2 regions of the Undibacterium sp. TJN19 genome follow, and region 1 is predicted to be linked to the other one. Evidence: riboswitches for the same ligand, from Rfam matches in the RefSeq annotation. Region 1 holds a riboswitch; the other holds the start of a gene.
What was found. Region 1 has a riboswitch for cobalamin ahead of ACO0LH_RS21305 (CoA-acylating methylmalonate-semialdehyde dehydrogenase). Riboswitches for the same ligand answer to the same signal wherever they lie in the genome.
Positions count from the first base shown of each region.

Region 2: linked by a shared signal. The riboswitch ahead of ACO0LH_RS24530 (TonB-dependent receptor domain-containing protein) and the one ahead of ACO0LH_RS21305 (CoA-acylating methylmalonate-semialdehyde dehydrogenase) in region 1 are both predicted to bind cobalamin.

Region 1 is NZ_JBMPPL010000009.1:64,225-72,291, forward strand. It holds gene mmsB (3-hydroxyisobutyrate dehydrogenase) at 1-371, opposite strand, end outside; gene ACO0LH_RS21290 (enoyl-CoA hydratase/isomerase family protein) at 536-1,714, opposite strand; gene ACO0LH_RS21295 (enoyl-CoA hydratase) at 1,711-2,511, opposite strand; gene ACO0LH_RS21300 (acyl-CoA dehydrogenase family protein) at 2,508-3,668, opposite strand; gene ACO0LH_RS21305 (CoA-acylating methylmalonate-semialdehyde dehydrogenase) at 3,679-5,190, opposite strand; cobalamin riboswitch at 5,494-5,714, opposite strand; gene ACO0LH_RS21310 (hypothetical protein) at 6,186-7,163, shown strand; gene metE (5-methyltetrahydropteroyltriglutamate--homocysteine S-methyltransferase) at 7,365-8,067, opposite strand, start outside.
Region 2 is NZ_JBMPPL010000012.1:145,503-153,569, reverse strand. It holds gene ACO0LH_RS24550 (cobyrinate a,c-diamide synthase) at 1-67, opposite strand, end outside; partial or broken gene cobO (cob(I)yrinic acid a,c-diamide adenosyltransferase) at 61-701, opposite strand; gene ACO0LH_RS24540 (ABC transporter ATP-binding protein) at 709-1,470, opposite strand; gene ACO0LH_RS24535 (FecCD family ABC transporter permease) at 1,470-2,522, opposite strand; gene ACO0LH_RS24530 (TonB-dependent receptor domain-containing protein) at 2,722-4,605, opposite strand; cobalamin riboswitch at 4,766-4,996, opposite strand; gene ACO0LH_RS24525 (PilZ domain-containing protein) at 5,110-5,598, opposite strand; gene ACO0LH_RS24520 (histidine phosphatase family protein) at 5,604-6,149, opposite strand; gene ACO0LH_RS24515 (adenosylcobinamide-GDP ribazoletransferase) at 6,152-6,919, opposite strand; gene cobT (nicotinate-nucleotide--dimethylbenzimidazole phosphoribosyltransferase) at 6,964-7,995, opposite strand.

The sequences.
Region 1 (8,067 bases):
ATCATTGCAAGGCCACGCGCACTGGCTGCCTGCGCCACCTTCTGTGCAGCCTGCGCCGCGATGGTGCTGCAATCAATGATCAATGCACCTTCAGCTATATACGGCAAAATACCTTGTTCAACATTATCCTTACCCAGATAAAGGCTTTCTACATGGCGACTGGCGGGCAACATGCTGATAACAACATCGGCACCCTCGATGGCTTGCCTGGCATTACTGGCGGCCAGAGCACCGGCATCTGCCAGTGTCTTCAGGGAGACAGGCGAGAGATCGAAGACGGTGAGCGAATAGCCTGCCTTGAGCAGGTTAAGAGCCATGGGCGCGCCCATGTTGCCAAGGCCGATGAAGGCGATTTTTGTTTGATTTGACATGATGGTTGATCTCCTTTTTTTTGATTCTGTCCCTTCAAGCGAAGGGGCTTTAAAATATGGATATGCTGGTCTGATTATGGATTGTCTGATGTGTCCCTCCCCTTCAAAGAGAAGGGTTAGAGTGAAGCTGGTTTTTTTTGCAAATCGAAGAAAGGAAAATAATTTCAAGCAGCTTGTCTTTGTAATTCCTCAACACTACCCAAATCCCCTAGCGGATGCTGCCCTGCCGCCCATGGACTCGTGAAATACCTCTCCCCGTCCTGAACTTGTAAGTCGTCCAAACTATCCGGCAACCATTGCGGCTTCTGGTCTTTGTCCATGATCAATGCGCGTATTCCCTCGACAAAATCATGGTTTTGCGCACAGACAAGCGCCGCTATTAACTCCATACGAAAGACTTCTGCCAGCGACAAATACTTGCCTCTTGCCTGCAATGCATGCGCCAGCCATACTGAAGTCGGGCTGCCTTTTTGCAGACTGCTGACAGCTTTTTGCAGCCAGGGATATTCTTCCTGCTGCGCAGCATCGACTGCAAGTATTTGCGCTACGATGGTGGGCAAATCAGGCGCACTACACAATCGGTTGATGAGGTCAAAGTTGTTGCGCAAAGGGCCTGCTGTGTCACTGGATTCGGCTGCAAACGCAGACAAGACCTGGCTGAGTCGCTGATGGTTCTGGTCAGCGTGATTACTCCACTTAGTGCACTGCAAAGCCGTCAGTACATCCGCCTTGCTGGCTTGTGGCAAAACCTCATCGGCCAATTTTACAAACAAGGCATCGCTGGCATTGATACTGGCACCTGTCAGTGCCAGAAAAAGCCCCAGCTTGCCCGGCATGCGACTCAGGAACCACGTACCACCGACATCGGGGAACAGGCCTATGGCAATTTCCGGCATCGCCAGCCTGGATTTCTCTGTTACTACACGATGACTGGCGCCTGCCATCAAACCGATGCCGCCACCCATGACGATGCCATGTCCCCAGCATAAAATAGGTTTGGCGTACGTATGGACCAGGTAGTCGAGACGGTATTCCTGTGCAAAAAAATCCAGTGCGTAAGGATTCGCCAGTACATCACCAGCCCGCTCTGACGTATGGTGGCTGCGCATGCTGGCATACAAGTTCTGCAAATCGCCACCTGCACAAAATGCTTTTTCGCCTGCTGCCTGCAAAATAACGATGGCAATTGCCGGATCAGTTTTCCATGCCTGCAATTGCGCCGCCAGCAATTGCACCATGTTCATGGAAAGGGCATTCAGGGTTTTCTCAGTATTCAGGGTAGCGACACCCAATTGCCGGCCATCTGCGGTTGCCAGCGTGCTGAACAAGACTGGCGCTGTCATGCGTTGCTCCATACCGGCTGACGTTTTTCCAGGAAAGCGGCAACACCTTCTTTTTGGTCTGCGGTATCAAACAAACCCAGAAATGCCTCACGTTCTTGCGGCAATACAGCGGCCAAGGGTTGCTTGCGTGCGCCCTGTATCAACTGTTTGCATGCCTTGACACTGACAGGACTTTGCTTGCCAGCCTGTTTTGCCAGTGCCAGTGCACGATCAAGTGCCCCGCCAGTCGCCACCACCTCTTCCACCAGACCTATGCGTAGCGCTGTGGCGGCATCGATACGTTCACCGCACAAGATCAGGCGTTTGGCCCATCCTTCTCCCACCAGCCAGGCCAGGTTTTGCGTGCCGCCTGCACAAGGCAGCAGGCCGACTGTGGCTTCTGGCAAAGCCATTTGCGCCTGCGATTCTGCAATACGCAGATCACAGGCCAGGGCACATTCCAGTCCACCGCCCATTGCATAGCCATTGATGGCAGCAATCGATACGCCACGGAACTGGCTCAGGGTTTCAAATGCTTCGCCAAAGCGTCGTGCCATGTCCAGTGCCACTGCCTTGTCACCATCGGCAAATAATTTCAGATCGGCGCCGGCGGAAAAGAACTTTTGCCCCTCACCTGTGACGACCAGGCTGTAGATTGCCGGGTTGGCATTGAGGTCATGCACCAGTCGCGTCAGGGCCTGCAAACCCGCTGAGGTCCAGGTATTGGCGGGTGGGTTGGCAATCGTCAGCAAGGCCGTGTTGCCGATGACTTCACATTGCAGGTTGGTGTAGCCAGTGTATTGTGTGGCGTTACTCATAAAAACTCCTCATTCGTAGTTTGACTTAGCATGTGGCGAGCCACGATGACACGCATGATTTCATTGGTGCCTTCCAGTATCTGGTGGACCCTGACATCGCGTAAAAAACGCTCTAGTGGATATTCACGGATATAGCCATAGCCACCGTGGATTTGCAGTGCTTCATTGCAAACAGTAAAACCGGTATCGGTCGCCAGTCGCTTGGCCATGGCGCAATACACAGATGCATTCGGCGCCTTGCTGTCGAGTTTGCTGGCAGCCAGGCGCACCATCTGGCGTGCGGCCACCAGTTCGGTTTGCATATCTGCCAATTTGAATTGCAGTACCTGAAAATCGGCCAGTTTCTTTTGAAACTGCATGCGTTCATTCATATAGGTTTGCGCGCTATTGAGTGCTGATTGCGCAGCACCGATGGAACAGGTAGCGATATTGATACGCCCCCCATCAAGGCCACGCATGGCAATGCGAAAACCCTCTCCTTCTCTTCCCAGCAAATGGGAACGGGGTATGCATACCTGATCAAAATTGACCGTACGAGTGGGCTGGCTGTTCCAACCCATCTTGTCTTCTTTCTTGCCATAGCTGATGCCAGGCAGGTTTGCCGGTACCGCAAAAGCAGAAATACCATCCGCACCCTCACCACCTGTACGTGCCATCACTACCAGCATATCGGTCGCCCCGGCACCGGATATAAATGCCTTGCTGCCATTAAGTACATAGTTGTCTCCGTCCAGTCGGGCGCTGGTGCGCAGTGAAGCTGCGTCCGACCCTGAACCTGCTTCAGTCAGGCAATACGAAGCCAGTTTTTTACCGGTTGCCAGCAAGGGTACCCAGTCATTTTGCACCTGTGTTGCCCCCCAGTGGGCAATCATCCAGCTTGCCATGTTGTGTATGGTGATATAAGCCGTGGTTGATGGACAGGCACGTGCCAGCTCTTCAAACACAATTGCCGCATCCAGCCTTGTCAGCCCCAAACCACCCAGGTCTTCTGGCACGTACATGCCGCAAAAACCCAGCTCGCCGGCATGGGCGATGACATCCAGCGGAAACATGGATGTCGCATCCCAATGCGCAGCTTGTGCCGCCATTTCATGGGCGGCAAAATGTCGGGCAGATTGCTGGTAGGCTCGCTGGTCTTCAGTTAATTCGAAGTCCATGACGATTTCCTTACTTGAGCGAGATAGTCGTATTCACCTTGCCAGCTGTTACGCTGTCATCAAACCAGCGTGCCGTAATCGTCTTGGTCTGGGTATAAAACTGGATAACCTGTTTGCCGTAAGGCCCCAGGTCACCAAGTTTGGATGCGCGTGAGCCAGTAAAGGAAAACAGCGGGACAGGTACGGGGATAGGTACGTTGATGCCGATCTGTCCGACATCGATATCTTCTTCAAAAGTGCGTGCAGCAGCGCCAGACTGCGTGAACAGGGCCGTACCATTGCCGTTGGGGTTGGCATTGATGATGGCAATGGCTTCGGTCAGGCTATTGGCACTGACTAGACACAGTACCGGGCCAAAAATTTCTTCTTCATAGATGCGCATGCCTGGTTTGACACCACCAAATACGGTAGGGCCAACGAAATTACCGGATTCATAGCCCGGCACATGAGGCTGTCTGCCATCAAGCAATAATTCAGCCCCTTCGCTGACACCTTGCGCAATCAGGCGCTCTACCCTCTCCTTTGCCGTGCAGGAAATGACAGGGCCAATATCCGTATTGGCCTCTGCACCCGCATTGATTTTCAGGCTGCGCGCTTTGTCCAGCAATTCTGGCACCCATTCTTGCGCCGCACCGACCAATATCACCACCGACAAGGCCATGCACCGCTGCCCGGCTGCACCAAAAGCAGCGCCAGCGAGATTGTTCAAGGTTTGTTCTTTATTCGCATCAGGTAATACGATGGCATGATTTTTTGCACCCATCATGCACTGCGCCCGTTTGCCTGCCAGCGTAGCGCGTTGATACACATGCGTACCCACGCGGGTAGAGCCGACGAAAGACACGGCCTTGATATCGGGGTGATCGCAAATCGCATTCACCACATCTTCGCCGCCATGCACAACATTCAAGACGCCAGGTGGGATACCGGCCTGCAAGGCCAGCTCAACCAGACGCATGGTGACCATGGGGTCTTGCTCTGAGGGTTTCAGGATAAAGGTATTACCACAGGCAATCGCCATCGGGAACATCCACAGCGGTATCATCGCCGGAAAGTTGAAAGGCGTGATGCCGGCACAAACCCCTAAGGGCTGGTTCAGCGTATAAGTATCAACGCCGCTGGCGACATTATTGGCGATCTCACCCATTTGCAGGTTGCCGATATTGGCCGCATGCTCGACCACCTCAAGGCCGCGGAAGATATCGCCTTCTGCATCGGCCAGGGTCTTGCCCTGTTCGGCTGTCAGCAATGCAGCCAGCTCCGCCATGTTTTCACGTATCAGCTGCTGGTATTTCAAGAAGATGCGGGCGCGAGTACCGATGGCAGTTTTGCGCCAGGTCTTGAACGCTGTCTTGGCGCTTTCTACAGCAGCCTGCATTTCTGCATCGGTAGCAAATGGCACATGCGCCAACACCTGCTGCGTTGCCGGATTAATGACGTTACGCCATTGCGTGGCTTTGGATTCGACTAATTCACCGTTGATGATGAGCTTGACGGTAGGAACCTGGGAGAGAATTGTCATGATGTCTTGCCTGTACTTTCCTGATTGCGCACGGACACACGGCGGAAACTCGTCCGCAACATAAGCCGTACTGATGCCTGAAAACAGCATGCACATACAGTTCATATATGCATGCTGGCCATGGACGCGACCATGCAAACGCATAGTGCGCATCCGCCACGCACCTTCCGTACGTGACCAGACCCAAGGAAAAAAAGAGAAAGAATTGTCAGAAGCTGATGTGCGCCAAACCTGATAACCAGGCTAAGAAAACCAGTTATCCAGACACAATGCATCGCTTCAAACACAGCCTTCCGCAATGTTTTCCGTAAAGATCAACAGGCCGGTATCCGGGCTTGCAAGTCTTGTTACATCGCCTTCCCAGTCATGCATGACCAGTGGCGTCGATGATGTAACCGCACTCACTTACCGTTGCGGAGGCAGCAGGGGCTTGGTCGCTGGCTTCTGACTGGCCAGCGACGACCACTTTCCCGTTTAACGCTACTCAAGAAAATGAGCAGCGCACCTGTTATTTTTAGAATAGCACAGGAATTGACGTTAACGTAAACGTTAATTGGTGAAAAAAATTCAAGAGGTGCTTTAGCGCAGGATTAAGCATGGTTGAACTTGTCGGTCAATTACAAAAATAACAGCGTCATTCCAACCTGCTTTTAGCTGGAATAAAATCAATGAGGACTTACACAAAATTGACCCGGCAAGACATCAGCGACGCAGGCAGTGCTTTTTATTACGGCGAGAAGCAACGTAGCTGCGGTTTTGCGCAAGCCCTATCAGCTTTGACGCGCGACAGAGCGACTATCAAAGTCAAACCGTCAGTACAAGTCCACTTACACTTTGTTGCGCATTAATATAAAACACGCAATTAATTGATTGACATGGTTTTTACGGTCATGCACCATCATCCGGCTTAAAGCAGCAATTGTGCTCTGTCTTCATGCCTGGGCATGTGGATATGCGGCTTTGTTCATCCACTCTATTCAACTTCATTTGCTTACATGAAAAAATCAACTACCTCTGGCGCTGTTCGTTTATTGTCATCAAGTCTGGCATTGTCTTGTCTGGTAGCACCTGTGCTGGCGGCGGACTATAGTCCCTATCCCAAGGCCGGTATTTATGATGCCAGCGATAAAGGTTTTGAGCGTTTGCTGACGGTAAAACCTGACGGCAAATTCACACTGGAAGTTTCTGAGAAAGGCAAGGCGGGCAATTTACGCAGCGGGTCCGGGGAAGGTAAATTATCCGATGCGCCTGGCGGCTGGAACTTTAGCGAGGGACGTTGCACTATGACCTTGAAACGCGCTGCTGGTGGCATGCAATTGCATGTAGAGGCATGTGCAGGTTCCTGGGGCGATGTTCCCTTTGATGGTAAATATGCGTTCCAGGGTGAAGAAGTTGCTGCGGCTCCTGTCAAACCAGCATTAGTTGCTACACCAGCGCCCAAAGCAGCTGCGCCAGCTCCTGTCGCAAGCACTATGCCCGCCCCTGCTGCTGAGCCCGCTGGAGCGGCCACAACGCCCACCAGCACGATGTCACTGTCGCGCAAGGAATGGAAAGATAAATGGGGCCAGGTTACGGCCGAATTCATCACTGGCCACCTTGTGCAGGTATTGGCACAACGGTCCAGTGACACCCCGACAGGCCCAGGAATTGATCATTATTCAAATGCGGCAGTTATTGTCGATACCATTAACGACTATGAAAAGGCCACTGCTGCAGAGATGGCAAAACCGCCTTTGAAACAGTACGCACTTCCTTTGCCGGTTGTCACAGCCAAAGAAGGCGTGAAATTTGAAACTGAATGCAGTTATGGCAAATCTGCCATGGCCTTTGTAATCAGTGTCGACAGTTATGGAAAAGGGAATATTCTCACCCGCAAGCGGTTCAGCGCCTGGATGCTGGATAGCAAGCTGCAACTGACTGAAGTCAAGCCTGCCAGCAAGGTCAAATGCCCACAAACAAGCGCGTTCTATTGAAGGCACTTGCAAGCTATCATAAAAATTTGATCGGACACTGAAATGATGCTGCGTAGATTTGCCGGAAAATTTGCTCTCAATTTTCCAATCGCTCAACACCATCGTTCAGCGTCCATCTCTCATGGTGCAAGCTAAAAGGCACATTCTCACAATAAAGTGAAAATGTGCCTTACATCAATCATGCCAATTGAATAAACGCGATCAACAACAATCCTGATGCTCTTCATCCGCCGTTACAGTCGCCCGCAGCAATTTGGCGGCTTGCACCATGTTTTCCAGTGCTGCGATGGTTTCTGGCCAGTCGCGGGTTTTCAGGCCGCAGTCAGGGTTGACCCATAGTCTGGCGTCAGGCAGCACGCTACGGGCTTTTTGCAATAGTCTTTGCATTTCTGCGACACGTGGCACACGTGGCGAGTGAATGTCGTAGACGCCTGGACCGATATCGTTGGGATACGCAAATTCGCCAAAACCTTCCAGCAACTCCATATCCGAGCGTGAGGTTTCTATGGTGATCACATCGGCATCCATCGCAGCTATCCACGGTAGGATATCGTTGAATTCCGAATAGCACATATGGGTATGGATCTGGGTATCGTCTTTCACCCCTGCTGAGCACAGTTTGAAGGCGCGCACGGCCCAGTCCAGGTATGCCGCCCAGTCTTTGCGTTTTAGTGGCAAACCTTCGCGGAAAGCCGGCTCATCAATCTGTATCATGCCTATGCCTGCTTTTTCCAGGTCAGTGACTTCGTCACGCAAAGCCAGCGCGATTTGCAATGCCGTGGCTTCACGTGGCTGGTCATCACGCACAAAGGACCATTGCAGCATGGTGACAGGGCCGGTCAACATGCCTTTCATGGGCTTGCTGGTCAGGCTTTGTGCATATTCGCTCCAACTGGTCGTCATT
Region 2 (8,067 bases), on a different contig from region 1:
TCGTGGTCTTGCCCTGCCCTGAGGCAATCGCAGATACCAGGACTGTTTTTGCCGAGACTTTCACCATTCAACCCCGGCTTGCGCCACGATGCCATCTTTAAACGCATGCTTGATGACCTGCATTTCGGTGACGGTATCGGCAATCGCGATCAATTCTGGTAAGGCACCTCGGCCAGTAACCGCCACATGCTGCATTTCGGGGCGGGCATCCAGATCCGCGATGACAGTTTGCACATCCAGATAATGGTATTTCAGCGCGATGTTCAATTCATCCAGTACCACCAGGCCAATCGCGGGGTCGCTGAGGAACTGTCTGGCCTGGTCCCATGCCAGTCCGGCTTTTTCCATATCACGTTCACGGTTCTGGGTTTCCCAGGTATAACCCTCGCCCATCGCATGAAATTGCACTTCGTCAGGAAAGCGTCGCAAGAAAATTTCCTCGCCAGTGGACATGGCACCTTTGATGAATTGCACGACACCGACCTTCATGCCATGCCCCATGGCCCGCATCACCATACCAAATGCACTGGAGCTTTTACCCTTGCCATACCAGTATGCACCAGCAACACGCCGGTTTTTCTTTGTGCCTGTTCTATCTTTTCATCCATCAGCGCTTTTTTGCGCTGCATGCGCCGTTCATGGCGGGTGTTGATATTGTCAATCTCGTTGCTGCTGGGGTGTAAAGAATCTTCCTGGTTCATGATGATTTTAATTTTTGGGGATGAATAAGGTTTGCTCACCATGCTGGAAGCGTTCTATGGGGTGACCAAGGCAGTGCGTCAATTTTTCCGCACTCAGGACATCATCGGCCAGCCCTGCCAGCCATTGCCCGTCACCCATCAGCAGCAAGGCATGCGTGGCAATGCGGTGTGCCAGGTTAAGATCGTGACTTACCATGACGACAGCCTTGTTTTGCTGCTGGCACAAGCGGGCAAACAATTGCATGACACTGACTTGATGCCCAAGATCGAGCGCATTCGCCGGTTCATCCAGCAATAGCCATTGGGCATTTTGCGCCAACAAGGCAGCGATTGCTACCCGCTGTCTTTCTCCTCCCGACAGACTGCGCACATCGCGCTGCGCCATGTCTTCAACATCGAGTTCACGCAAGGCTGTCAGGGCGAACTCCATGTCAGCGGCAGATTCCCAATAGTGCGCATCCTGGTAGGGATGGCGCGCGCTCATGACGGTATCGAGGGCAGTATAACCAAACGCATCAACCCGGCTTTGCGGCAAGAAAGCACGTTGCCTTGCCAGGTTTTCCAGCGACCAGTCCTGCAATGGTTTTCCCTGTACATGGACTTGCCCTGATTCGATGGCGCGCAAACCTGCAAGGGTACGCAGCAAGGTACTTTTACCGGCCCCATTACGACCGATAATGCACCAGCATTCACCGGGCTTGATCTCCCAGTTCAGGTTATTGATCAATACGCGTTTGTCTACTGATAGATGCAGATTGCGGATATCCATCAACGTCTCCGCAGTTGATGAAGTTGCAGCAAGAACATGGGCACGCCCACCATTGCGGTGATCACACCCACTGGCAGTTGTTGCGGCGCGACGACTGTACGCGCCACCGTATCAGCCAGTACCAGAAAGCAGCCGCCAGCCAGGGTAGCAGCTGGTATCAGCAAACGGTGGTCTGGCCCCCAGGCAAAACGGCAGGCATGCGGCATGATCAGGCCGACGAAGCCTATGCTACCCGCATTGCTGACAGCGCTGGCTGTCAATAAGGCCGCGCATAAAAATAAAAGCTGGCGCAGGCGGCCAATGTTCACACCCAGGGTGCTGGCATTGTCGGCATGCATGGCAGCGACATTAATGGCGCGGGCATTGCGCATGGCAAATCCCAGACCTATTGCGATAATCAGCCACGGCAGGTAGCGTGACTGGGTATTCGACAAATCACCTATCATCCAGAACACCATGCCACGCAGACGGCTGTCAGGTGCAATCGATAACATCAGCGTGATCAGTGCGCCGCAACCCGTAGCGACGATCACACCGGTCAACAATAAAATCGGCGCACTGCCATCCGTGCTGCCACTACCTTTCAAATCACGGTAGGCCAGACCAAACAGCAAGAGCGACACGCTGATGGCACCGGCAAAAGCAGCAACATCCACCAGCCAGAAGGCCCCGAAAAACAGAATGGTCGCCAAGGCACCGACAGATGCACCGCCAGATATGCCCAGCACATACGGGTCTGCCAGCGGATTGCGCAACAGGGCCTGCATCATGACGCCAGACAAGGCGAGCGTTCCACCAGTCACAAAACCGGTGAGTGCACGGCCCAAGCGCAATTCAAGCAGGCTGCCTGCCAATGTGCTGGGTTGCCCATGCAGCAATTCGATCAGCGCTTGCCACAATTCGGCAAATGTCAGGGAAACTGAACCTGTAATACAGGCAAAAAAGATACTGGCAATGGCCAAGCAAAACAAAGCCGGCAATACCAGGCTGGCACGCCGCGCCACCAGCATCACCGGAGCCTGACTGGAACCCTGCATGGAAAAAAAAGACATTGTCGCCCTGGTTTTACTGGTCAGATAAAAGAAAACGAAATACGTGACATGCAGCATCGACGGTGCACGTTTCCGAACCACGATGATAAATCAACACCGGCTTGCCAATCCTTCAAATCAGCAAGCCGGTCACGACGCTTGAAACAGCGTCTTCAAAAAATCATGGATTAAGCGCCATACACTCGCTTAAGCAGTTTTTTTATTTGAAGCCGTAGTTGATGCCTACAAACACATTGGAACCTGGTGTCGTGTAGTTCTTCGCCAGTTCATAATCCTTGTTCAGGGCATTGTTCCAGCGTGCAATGACGGTGGTATTTTTTGCCACATCATAAGTTGCGTACAGGTTCAGCAGATTATAAGAATCCAGCACTTTCTTGTTTGCGACATCATCAAAGCGATCGCCAGAGAAAATGCTTTCCACGCCAAATTTTGCACCTGCCCACGCATATTCAGCAGCCAGTGTACCGTGCTGTTTGGAACGGCGTGCCAGACGCAAACCTGTCGTGTCATCTTTTGGGTCCTGGATATCAACGGAAGCACGTAATGTCAGGTCAGCAAAGCGGGTAGACGCACCCACGCTCAGGCCAGACAGGGTTGCCTTGTTGACGTTATAAGAACAGCCATAAGGGTGAGTTATCTGTTCAACAGGGCAAACATTGGTGCTGACCAGCAAATCGGTTGCCTTGTTCTGGTAATACACGGCACTGACCTGGCTATCGCCCTGCTCGAAATACACCCCGATCTCTGCATTTTTGGCTTTTTCAGGCTTGTTGCTGGCGATGCCAAAACCTGGGTAATACAATTCATTGAAACTCGGTGCACGGAAACTGCTGCCATAACTGGCGTTCACACGCAGGGCATCGGTCACACGATAACCGTAAGCGATGCTGCCAGTGGTGTTGGAACCATATTGCGAGCTACGGTCATTACGTATGCTGGCACTGGCCAGATGTGCATCTTGTTTGAATACATACGATGCGGCAAAAGAATTGGTTGTACGTTTCGTGCCATTGATACCCTTTGTCGCGATACCACCCGAAACGGAATCCACATTTTCATCACGCGTTTCTGCGATCAATTGCAATATGTCTTTACCGATACGGATGTTATTCTGAAAGTTCAGGCTATCCTGACGCGTATCAATCTGGCTCTGGCCATAGGATGCATCGGTATAACTCTTGTCAGTTGCTCTGGCGTATTGCAGTGACGCAGACCAGATATCCGTCAATTTGGCACGTCCGAAAACCGCAATGGTTTCCAGTGTTCCGATACTACGGTCATCTTGTGCCGTACCTGCATCAAACTGTGCATTATTGCGGCTATGCAAGACGCTGGTACCCAATTCATAACCCTTGCTGATTTCCCATACCAGACGGCCATTGATGCTATCCATCTTGTAACCGTCTTTATCCGGGTTATAAGTGAATGTGCCTGCGCCAGGCTTGGAAGCAGAAAACCCTGTGCTTTCTTCATGGCCAGCATTCAGGCTCAGGCTCAGATTGTCAGCAACGGAACCGGTGATACCTGCTTGCAATTTGCGTGTGCCATAACTGCCAACGCCAGCAGAAATAGTTGGCGATATGACGCCTGTACCCTTCCTGGTAAAGATTTGTATTACGCCACCCATGGCATCAGCACCATACAGGCTCGACAAGGGGCCATACACGATTTCAATATGATCGACCTGCGACAGGGGAATAGATGACCAGGTCGCACCACCGGTGGTGGAAGAACCTATACGCACGCCATCAATCAACACAACATTCTGTGCATTATTGCCGCCACGGATGAACACGGACGAAGTCGTGCCTGGGCCGCCGTTGCGTGCAATTTCTATACCGCGTTGCTTTTGCAGCAAATCCACAATGGAAGCTGCACCGGATTTGGCAATTTCTTCAGCAGTAATGACAACATTGTCAGCCAATACATCTTTGGCTGCTTGTTCCTGACGACCAGCGGTAATGACCACGCTGGAAGCAGAAGCAAGCGATGTCGTTGAAGCAGTTTGTGCCAATGCGGAATAGGAAGGGAATGCGGCAGCCAATGCCAGGCTGACGGCGAGCGGTTTGAATGCAGATGTCATGATTTTCAGAAAATTAGTACACGCAGCCGACGTCCCCGCAGGCTACATTGGACAAAGCAACAGAAAGTGATTATCGTCAATGCCGCGCTAAACCCGCGGTTTGATAAAGAAGATGGCGCCATATCGCTGCGCCCTGCTATCACGAAATTTCCCCGTCCGTATTACTTCACTTATTCTGGCCGGTATCCGGGCTGACAAATATCACCATCTGACCTTCCCATGCACACAGCACAGTGGTATTGGAAAATGGCTTGCTGTGAGCCGGGACAGATCATGGATCACAGCAATTTGTACACCGTTGCGGGGGCAGCACACGTTTGCTAAACATCGTGTTTCCCGTTTAACCGCGGTTATGAACATAACCGCGAGCACCAAAACCCCGCCATTCTATAGACAGATGGGGGTCAGGGCAAGTAAAGGGGAAACTGTTCAGTAATACCAGTCATAAGCTGACTTGTGGATTGTTTGATGAATTTCGTGATGAATTGCCTGATAGGCAAGCAATTAACTGATGGCGGCTATCTTGTTAATCCAGGCATCCACCAGTTCGGCATGCAGGCTTGACATTTCTGACAGCTGGACGCCAACACGGTAAACATCACCGCTTAGCACTGAATGCCTTATCGTGCCTTTACAGGCCACTTTGAAAATTTCATTCAGCTTATCAATTCTCGGGATTTCTATCATCATGGGATAAACCCGCATGGCCACGAGATTTTCTGAACAGTGCAATAACAATCCATCTGAGGAGATGTTGATCACCTTGGCCATCGCTAACCTGCCATCCGACAATTTAATGCCAGAGCGCCAGGTAACGTTGATACGTGGTGATCTCCTCAGTTCCATCATGTTTGATTGCGAATAAAAATTGATAAGTAAAGTTGATAAATAAAGTTGATAAATGCGGTATTTACAGGCCCGAAATCTTGGTTTTCTGCAAAAATCAGGACAAACCACAGGAACAATATAAAGCAATTTTCCACGAGCAAGCAAGAATATTACCTGAATACAATATATTTCACATATTCGCCAAACGCGAAATTCTGCTGCCGCTGACAAGTTTTTTCTGCAAGTTCTTGTGCCTGCATGCCATTTTCCCAAGCCAATATCATACGCATGCTGCCTGCATGACTGACTATCAATGCTTCAGGTATCTGCTGCAAGCGCAGGTCTTCCAGCCACAAAATTATCCTTTGCGCAAACTCGACCGCAGATTCGGCGCCACCTGGCCGGTAAGTCGCCTGTGCAAGCGCCCAGGCATCGATTTCTGCACGCGGAATATGATCCCACTCCTGCATTTCCCAGTTTCCAAAATTGAGCTCCTTCAAGCGTGCATCGAAAACCGGTACATCACTGAATTGCCGTGCAAGCTGCGCGCAACGTTGTAAAGGGCTGGAAAACACAGGTATGCCGACATTCAGTTGGGGTTGCACATCCATGGCCAGTTGCATGCAATCAGTCTCGGATACGGCAATATCAGATTGCCCATAGCATATGCCACTGCCGATCAGGGGCCGGGTATGTCTGAGCAAATGCAAAAGCATGATCAGACTGCCTGTGAGGCAAGCAAACCCATATAGATAGCCACTTCACTGACTTGCTGCACAGCGCCCAGGCAATCACCGGTATATCCGCCTATCTTGCGCTGGAACATCCTGGCCATCCACCAGCTCAAAGCTATCATGAGAACGAGTGCCATCAGCAGGTTAAATATAGCGATGGGAAAAAAATACAAGACCACGTTTATCGGCAATAACACGGTCAGAAAGGAGATCAGAAATTCTGCATGACTCATTTCCTGCGCCAGCGGTTTGGCCTTGCCTTCATGGCGGGCATAATCCATGCGCCAGATCAGGCAACAAGAGGCAAGCCTGGACAAGGGATGGGCAATCAGCAAGGCTGGCACTGTCATCTCGGCAGGTAAATTGATCAGCAGGCTCAGCTTCAGTACCAGCAACAGGCATATGCCTATCGCACCATAGGCACCAACGCGTGAATCCCTCATGATGTCGAGTACGCGTTCAGGTGTCATGCCACCACCGAAGCCATCGCAGACATCGGCAAAACCATCTTCATGAAATGCACCAGTCAGCATGATGCCGGCTATTGCGGACAGGATGACTGCGACTGTTTGCGGCCACCATTGCAAAACCAGCAGATACACGGCAGAACACACCGCAGCCACCACCCAGCCTACCGCCGGAAAATAACGTGACGCCTGATGCAGCCACGCGGGATCAAACCCCACCCAGCGCGGTACGGGGATACGCGTAAAAAACTGCAAAGCAATAAAGAATAAACGTATTTGTTGCAAAACAGGCTTTCCGAAGCATTGAGCAACATTGAACAAGAATGATTTCAGTCGCTGCTCTTTTCGCTGACCTGGGCAGATGCAAATGTCGCCATCTGGTTCAGGAAATTGACTGCCGCCAATAACATGGGATAAACCAGTGCGGCACCAGTGCCCTCGCCCAGACGCAAATCCAGTTGCAAGACCGGTTTGACCTGCAATGCCTGCAACATCCTGGCATGACCGCTTTCATCAGACTGATGCGAAAATACACAGTAGTCCAGAATTGCCGGTTCTATTTTTGCCGCGACCAGCACGGCACTGGTGACAATGAAACCGTCAATCAGCAAGACCATGCGGCGCTCTGCGGCTGCCAGCATGGCACCCACCATGCTGGCGATTTCGAATCCACCAAAAGTTGCCAGCACTTCTTCCGGCTTGTGTATACCGGCATGCAAGGCCACAGCCTTTTCTATGACAGCCTGTTTATGGGATATGCCTTCTTTCGACAAACCTGTGCCGGCACCAACGCAATCAGCTACCGCTATGCCAGTCAGTTTATGCATGATAGCCGCAGCGGCTGTGGTATTACCGATGCCCATTTCACCAAAACCCAGCACATTGCCTGCCAAGCTGGCAACCAGATCGCGGCCATTTTGCATCGCGGCCTGGCATTGCTCAGACGTCATCGCTGGTTCTTGAGCAAAATTGCGTGTACCGTTGGCCACTTTCTTGTTCTGCAATTTTTCACGTGTGCCAAATTCATGATTCACACCAGCATCAACAATATGCAATGCGATGCCGTTCTGGCGGGCAAACACATTGATGGCGGCCCCATCTGCCAGAAAATTTTCCACCATCTGCCAGGTCACGTCTTGCGGGAACGCTGAAACACCTTCTGCCACTACACCGTGATCGCCTGCAAAGATAATGATTGCCGGAGCCTGCAAGACAGGCTTGGTGGTTTGCTGTATCAGGCCAATCTGCGCTGCCAATTGTTCCAGCCGGCCCAGACTGCCGAGAGGCTTGGTCTTATTATTAATGGCAGCAGCCAGTTCGGCTTCAAGGGAGAGATTGCTGGTGCTGAAGATTGTTGTCATGTGTTCAGGTCTGATATGGTTGACTTTGCTATGCAAAGAAAAACGGCCGGCAAAAAGCAGGCCTGCGCCAAC